Regions from separate parts of the Paenibacillus azoreducens genome, predicted to be linked through region 1. Evidence: predicted binding sites of a transcription regulator. Region 1 holds the regulator's gene; the other holds the start of a gene.
What was found. The regulator Rex, encoded in region 1, represses fermentation and respiration genes when NADH is low (regulators of the CRP and FNR family bind a similar motif). The targets are predictions, from matches to a motif close to TTGTGAAATATTTCACAA.
Positions count from the first base shown of each region.

Region 2: the regulator Rex is predicted to act here: its motif matches at 1,779-1,796, upstream of adhE (bifunctional acetaldehyde-CoA/alcohol dehydrogenase).

Region 1 is NZ_AP025343.1:2,763,384-2,767,483, forward strand. Features, by position in the region: gene dinG (ATP-dependent DNA helicase DinG) at 1-1,445, shown strand, start outside; gene L6442_RS11965 (redox-sensing transcriptional repressor Rex) at 1,707-2,363, shown strand; gene L6442_RS11970 (amidohydrolase) at 2,347-3,651, shown strand; gene L6442_RS11975 (cell wall elongation regulator TseB-like domain-containing protein) at 3,672-4,100, shown strand, end outside.
Region 2 is NZ_AP025343.1:2,560,906-2,565,005, forward strand. Features, by position in the region: gene L6442_RS10950 (hypothetical protein) at 1-369, opposite strand, end outside; gene L6442_RS10955 (Crp/Fnr family transcriptional regulator) at 842-1,558, opposite strand; gene adhE (bifunctional acetaldehyde-CoA/alcohol dehydrogenase) at 1,875-4,100, shown strand, end outside.

The DNA.
Region 1 (4,100 bases):
AGGATGTTGCCGGTAAACATTTGGGACTTCATATGAAATACTTCAGTGTTGTCCATACGCTTACCCGGCTTTACAAGGATGGAAAGAACGGGCAGCTTTCTGCGCTGAGACAGCAGCTGCAGTCCTCCGGCCAAGAACGGGCCAGCGACTGGATTGCGGCAATCGATCGCATTAGCGAAGATTTGGTGGACGTGAAGGAAGATTGGGATAAGCTGAATGAACTTTTATTCGCTTTGCTTCCGGAGCGTAATGACGTTTCGCCAGGGGATGTAGGACAATACGTACTTCGCCTTCAACCTGCAAACAAACCGAAGGAATGGGATACGCTCAAAGCGCTCGAAAATCAGATTCATGTGAAAATCAGCGAAGCGGTGCGGCGCGGGGAGAAAATGCTGGCGGAATACAAAGAGGATGAAAGTGATTACAGCGCGGACAGCCTGATTACGGATTTAAGCGGCCTGTTCAAGGATTTGGCAGCGGCGCGCGACGACCTTCGCATCTTCATGAACTTGAATGACGAGACTGTCGTGTACTGGATGGAGGCAAGCAGCCATTTCCGGAGCAAATCGCTCCAGATGTATGCTGTACCGGTCGATGTCAGCAAACAGCTCAAGGAATTGTTTTTCGACAAGAAAAAAAGCATAGTTCTGACGTCTGCCACATTGTCTGTGGATAAATCTTTTCAGTACATGATTGATAACTTGGGGCTTCAAGAGGATCAGGAAAACGGAAGACTGGCTACCGTGATGCTTCCATCGCCATTCAATTACCGCGATCAGGCGCTCCTTGTGATCCCGCGCGATTTCCCAAGCGTTAAGGGGAGCGTAGGCGATGCGGTATTTGTAGATACTTTGGTGCAATCCCTTGCCGACGCCGCGCTGGCGACTCATGGACGAATGTTGGTGTTGTTTACTTCTTACAGGATGTTGCGTCAGGTGCACGAGCCTTTAAAAAATGCTTTGGCGAACAGTGACATTGCAGTGCTGGGCCAAGGCGTTGACAGCGGCAGCCGCACCAAGCTTATCCGCAGATTTCAAGACAGCAGCGCTTCGGTGCTGCTCGGAACGAGCAGTTTTTGGGAAGGGGTGGATATTCCCGGCGATGCTCTGACATGTCTGGCGATTGTAAGACTGCCGTTTCAGCCGCCAAACCATCCGCTCGTCGAAGCGAAAAGCGAGCTTCTGCAGCGTCAGAAAAAAAATCCGTTCATGAAGCTTTCCGTGCCGCAGGCAGTAATCCGCTTTAAACAAGGCTTTGGCCGACTCGTTCGCACGGCGAATGACCGCGGCATCGTCATTGTATACGATACGCGCGTTATCGAATCCTACTACGGGAAGTATTTTCTTTATTCCTTGCCTGGACCCAAAATGGAGCATATGAATACGGAAAAAATGGTTCCTCGTATATCCGAATGGCTTAAAAGTTCCGGAGTCCCCGCAAAGTAATCGAATAAGCTTCGAAGCCACACGTCACTCAGTACTTTTGCTCCGCAAAAGCGCCCCTCTTTGAGAGGCGTCGGACTTCTTTCCGATACTCTTTGTGAGGTTGTTTTAAGATAGTAGAAGTAAAACTCCGGGGGAAACGCATCCTAATATCGCAAGAAAAACATCCGCTAAAAGCGGTCTGTCTTCTTAGAAAGTACGACGATAGACGTTTTTCTAAGCATTGATAGATTAATTAAGCTGCTAAAAATAGGGGGAACAAGCATGAAATCGGAGAAAATATCCGAAGCAGTTGTTCGCAGATTGCCTGTATATTTAAGATATTTGAGCGACTTGCATAAACGGGAGGTCGCTACGGTTTCCTCCCAGGAACTTGGTCAGAGACTCGACCTCAATCCGGCGCAGATCCGTAAGGATCTGGCTTATTTCGGCGATTTTGGCCGGAAAGGCATCGGATATGATGTTTCGTATCTGATCGAAAAAATCCGCCACATCCTGAACCTGGATCAGCAGATCAACGCGGTGTTGGTCGGGGCAGGTAATTTGGGTCAAGCGCTTTCAAACTATAACTTTTACCTGAAGGAAAACATTAAAATTATTGCCGTATTTGATGAAAATCCGAAGAAGATCGGCAAACAAATCAATACGCTGACCGTTCAGCCGATGGAGGAGCTCCGCGAAACGATCAAAGCCCGCAATATCCGTATCGGGATCATTACGGTACCGGATGTCGAAGCGCAAAATGTGGCCGATATCCTGATCGAAGCCGGCATCGAAGCGATCCTGAACTTCGCGCCGGTCATCTTGAAAGCACCTGCGAACATTCGGATTCATCCGGCGGATTTCACTACGGATCTGCTCAGTTTGGCTTATTATTTGGATAACGGAAAGGACGATTCTGCTGATGACGGCGACAAATAGATGGATGATTAAAAACGGCAGCTTTGCGGTTGCGGATGGAGATAAGCCGGTTATTCAAGGCTGCATGGTCATTGAAGACGACCTTATCGTTTATGTGGGCGAGGAGACGCCTGAACTGGATGGCGATATACCCGTTATGGACGGGACCCATCTGTTTTTTATGCCGGGTATGATCAATACGCATGGGCATGCCGCAATGTCGCTGCTTCGCGGATATGGTGACGATCTGGCTTTGCAAATCTGGCTGCAGGAGAAAATGTGGCCGATGGAAGCCAAATTCACCTCATCGGACGTATATTGGGGCACCTCGCTGTCGGTGCTTGAAATGCTGAAAGGCGGCACGACAACCTTCCTGGATATGTACGACCATATGGATCAAGTAGCGAAGGTAACGGAAGAATCGGGAATCCGTGCATCCTTGATGCGCGGCGTTATCGGGCTCTGCCCGGAAGAGGTTCAGCGCCATAAGCTGAATGAAGCCATCCGATTTGCCCGCGACTGGCACGGTAAAGCAGGCGGACGGATTACGACGATGATTTCACCGCATGCGCCATATACTTGTCCTCCGGACTTTATTGAAAAATTCGTTCAGGCCGCTCATGACATGGATTTGCCGATGCATACCCATATGTCTGAAACCAAAGCCGAAGTCGAGCAAAATGTAACTGAATACGGTCTGCGTCCAGTTGCCCATCTGGAGAAACTCGGAGTGTTTTCCCGGCCATCGCTTGTTGCTCATGCCGTTCATTTGACGGATGAAGAAATCGAAATTTTGGCAAAAAACAAGGTAGCCGTATCCCATAACCCGGGCAGCAACCTGAAACTGGCAAGCGGCGTGGCACGCGTAACGGACATGCTGAAGGCTGGCGTGACTGTGTCGCTTGGAACAGACGGGGCGGCGAGCAATAATAACCTCGATATGTTCGAGGAAATGCGTCTCGCGGCATTGATCCATAAAGGAGTCTCCGGCGACCCGACGGCGATCCCGGCAGGGGAAGCATTGAAAATGGGAACGGTTTATGGGGCACAGTCGCTTTTCTTGAACAATGTGGGTACTTTGGCTCCAGGTATGAAAGCTGATTTTATCGCGCTGAATACCGATCAGGCGCATTTTCTGCCGCATACCGACTTGATCTCTCATGCCGTTTATTCGGCCTGCGGCAAGGACGTTGAGCATGTGTGGGTTGATGGCAAACAAGTTGTCAAGCATGGCGCCTGCCTGACACTGGATGAAGAGCGGATCCGCCGGGAAGCGCAGGCCGCTTTTGAGAGCCTATTATCTCGTTAAGAAAGGCTTAGAGGTAGCTTATGCTTAGAATTAGAACAAGAAGAAATGTTTGGAAAAATAAAAAGAAATGGATTTTCCTTGCTATCGCAGTTTTTCTGCTGATCCTATTCGGACTTTACCGCTATTATATCTATGTAACGCAGGACATACGCGCAGAAGAAACCACAGCCATTTTGAAAGCAAAGCAGGAGAGCGGGCTTGTCAAGGTAACCGAGTCATACAAGTCCGTCTGGGATAGCGTTTGCTGGGTGATCGAAGGTTTGGATAAAGAGAATCGCCCTGTTATGGTTTGGGTTCGGATGGAAGGTGGAGGCAAGGTTAAAGCAGGCGAAGGAGCGGTTCATCAGGAATTGCTTGCCGATGGCATGTCGGAAACGCAGATCAAGCAGAAGATTCAACAAGAAATGCCTGATGCGGACAAGATGAAGCTGACGCCGGGAATGTATAAC
Region 2 (4,100 bases), 200 kb from region 1:
CTTCACCCAGCCGATAAAATCCGTGATTTTATGCCGCTTCGATTCGAGCGCCCACTCCGGGGCGCCGTCCAGCGCGTCGACCTTCATGCCAAACGCGGCAGCTTGTTTGATAAAGCTTTGATAGCAGGATGCCGGAATGTCGGTATTCACCTGCAAATAAACAAGATCAACCTGGTTTTTGCGGAGAAACGACAATACTTCCTGCGGATTGCTTCGAATATGTTCCGTATCCCACACCCAGGTGGCTTTTTGATACGCACTTTGGGCGCTTGCCGTTTGGGAAGGGACCAATCCGCTGCCCGCACCGAATGCCATCTGGCTGCAGAACACCATAATCAGTATGAAATGTTTGAATAATGCTGTTGTCATATACACACACTCCTTAATAAATTCGAACGGGCGCATGATTCATTATGCCCTGTGACTGGGCAGGCAACGGACTTCAGTCCTTTGGCGCCGGATAGTATAATGGACGCAATGCAGCCTGCGATTGGCGGGAGGATTGCGTTATTTTTTAGTACAATATTAGTGCGATGGACGATTTTTGCATTTTGAATCGGGAATAACTGCGCAATCGAAATGAGACCTTGGAAATAGGTACATCATGTTCATCGGTTCTTAGATCTGTAACGTTTATAGGTATTTAGACCTTATTTTTCTGTTTTTAGCATGTTTTCATGAGTTTGCAGCAATTAGAAGGTGCTTGGACCTATATTGAAGAAAGGGGTTTTTCATATGGGGCGAGAACGGAATTTTTAGCATTAAAAAAAGCCTCCTCTGGACCTATAACGGCCATGGAAGCTTTTTTATGAAGAGAGGGTTATGGGGGAGATGCAGCAGATCAGATCCGGCAGATTTCATTCGGGCATAACTCACAATGGCAAATATCCTGCAGCATTTCGAGATCTTTGATCACGATCATGCCGTTTTCGTATTCGACGGCGTCTTTTTTGCGCAGATCGCTCAGCATGCGGTTGACGCTTTCGCGGGTTGCTCCGATCATGTTGGAGAGGTCGGTATGGGTGATTTTTTTGTGGATCAAAATGGTATCTCCGTGTTTCTCTCCATAGGTATTGCTAAGGCGGATCAACGTCGAGCACAGCGCGCCAGGTTTGCCGTACATCATGAGATCGCGGAATTTCGTTTGCGTCAGGCGGTGGTGGATACCCATCCATTTCATGAAATCGATCGCAAAATCGCAATGCTGGCAGATCAATACCTCCAGATCCTTCTGATCGATAACGCCGATTTCGCTCTCCTCGATCACTTCGGCCGTAAAGCTGTGCTTGGTGCTGAAGAATGGATCGGCTTGCCCAACCATATCCCCTGCTTGATACATATATAAAATCAGTTCTTTACCTTCATCCGTCGATTTGGTTAGTTTGATGCGGCCGCGTTTGACATAAAATAGTTTGTCGGAATAATCGCCTTCCCAAAACAGATGCGAACCTTCAGGAATGATACGATCCTTCATGACGACCATCAGCCGCTCCAGGTTTTGCTCCGAAAAGCAGCTTGTATTCCCACGGGCCTCGATAACATTCAGTTGGTTGCTCATACTCGTTATCCCCTTTGTATCTTTAATTTTCAATAAATTTTAAATTAATTATAACCTGAAAAAAACGTTTTTTGGGGGATTAAAAGCCTTTAAAAGTGTCGAAATTCCGAATTTGTGATAATTTTCACTTTCAGAAGATATAATATATTTATCTTTTTACATATGGAGATGAATTGGAAATGTAAGCGTTTTGAAAACAAGAAATGAAAGTATTCAAACTTTGTGAAAATTTTCACTTTAAATATTTTCAAGCTTGTGTTATGATCAAGTCGAGAGATAGATAAAATCCAAAAAATCCCCTGAGAGGATGATAGAAATGGCTGTTAAAAATGAGACTGCTGAAAAAAAACAACAATCAGCCGAAGCTTATATTCAGACCTTGATCGACAAGGCGAATAAGGCGCAAGAGAAGTTTATGAGCATGACGCAGGAGCAAATCGATGACATCGTTCAGGCTATGGCCCTGGCGGGACTCGACAAGCATATGATGCTCGCGAAACTTGCTGTGGAAGAAACGGGAAGAGGCGTTTACGAGGACAAAATTACGAAAAACATGTTCTCAACCGAATACATTTACCACAGCATCAAGTATGAAAAAACAGTTGGCGTTATCGAAGATAATCCATATGAAAGCTACCAGAAAATTGCAGAACCTGTCGGCATCATCATGGGGATCACCCCGGTGACCAACCCGACATCAACTACGATGTTTAAAGCACTTATTTCGATTAAAACACGTAACCCGATTATTTTCGGCTTCCATCCTTCGGCACAGCAGTGCAGCAGAGAGGCTGCCAAAACCTTGCTGGAAGCGGCTGTCAAGCACGGCGCTCCTGCAGACTGCATCCAATGGATCGAAGAGCCTAACATGGAAAAAACGAACGCATTGATGAACCATCCGGATGTTGCACTCATTTTGGCGACTGGTGGTTCGGGCATGGTCCGCGCCGCATACAGCTGCGGCAAACCGGCTCTCGGCGTTGGCCCGGGCAACGTTCCTTGCTTTATCGAAAAATCGGCGGATATCGACCAGGCCGTAACCGATTTGATTCTGTCCAAGTCGTTTGACAACGGCATGATCTGCGCTTCGGAACAAGCCGTGATCATCGAGGAACCGATTTTCGATCAAGTCAGAAAGAAAATGATTGCGAATGGCTGCTATTTCGTCAACAAAGACGAAGCTGCAAAGCTGACCGCAGGAGCCATCAACGTCGAAAAATGCGCGGTAAATCCGGCTATCGTCGGTCAATCGGCAGTGAAAATCGCTGAAATGTGCGGCTTCAGCGTTCCAGCGGGGACCAAAATCCTCGTTGCCGAAATCGAGGGCGTTGGTACGAAATATCCATTGTCGGCTGAAAAACTGAGTCCGGTGCTGGCCTGCTACAAAGTGAAAAACGCGGCTGAAGGCATTGAACGGGCGGCTGAAGTTGTCGCTTTCGGCGGCATGGGCCACTCGTCGGTTATTCATTCGCATAATGATGAAGTTATCGCGAAGTTCTCGGATCGTCTGCAAACCGGACGTATTATCGTCAACTCGCCATCGACCCACGGTGCCATTGGCGACATCTATAATACAAACCTGCCATCGCTGACGCTCGGCTGCGGCTCGTACGGCCGCAACTCGACATCTTCGAACGTAACCGCAGTGAATCTCATCAATGTTAAAAGGGTGGCGCGCCGTACCGTGAATATGCAATGGTTCAAAGTACCTGACAAAATTTATTTTGAAAAAGGGGCTACTCAATATTTGGCCAAAATGCCGGATATTAGCCGTGTAGCTATCATTACGGACGAGATGATGGTGAAACTGGGTTATGTGGAACGGCTTGAGCATTATTTGCGTCAGCGCCAAACTCCGGTTGTCATTGAAATCTTCTCGGAAGTGGAACCCGATCCATCGACTGTGACCGTAGAAAGAGGCACCGAGATGATGAAACGGTTCCAACCGGACTGCATTATCGCATTGGGCGGCGGATCGCCAATGGATGCCGCAAAAGCGATGTGGTTGTTCTATGAATATCCGGATACGGATTTTGACAACCTGAAACAAAAATTCATGGATATCCGCAAACGGATCTACAAATATCCACGGCTGGGACAAAAGGCGAAATTCGTTGCGATCCCTACCACTTCGGGTACAGGTTCGGAAGTAACATCGTTTGCGGTTATTACGGACAAAACAAAAGGCAATACGAAATATCCGCTTGCGGATTATGAACTGACGCCGGACGTGGCGATCGTGGATCCGGAATTCGTATACACTCTGCCGAAAACAGCGGTAGCCGATACAGGTATGGACGTGCTTACACATGCCATCGAAGCATACGTATCGGTCATGGCAAGCGACTACACGGACGGACTTGCGATCAAAGCGATTCAGCTGGTATTCCAGTATCTCGAGAAATCGGCGCTCACAGGCGACAAGGTCGCACGCGAAAAAATGCATAATGCATCGACGCTTGCCGGTATGGCGTTCGCCAATGCGTTCCTGGGCATCAACCACAGTTTGGCGCATAAATGGGGCGGTGAATACCATACAGCA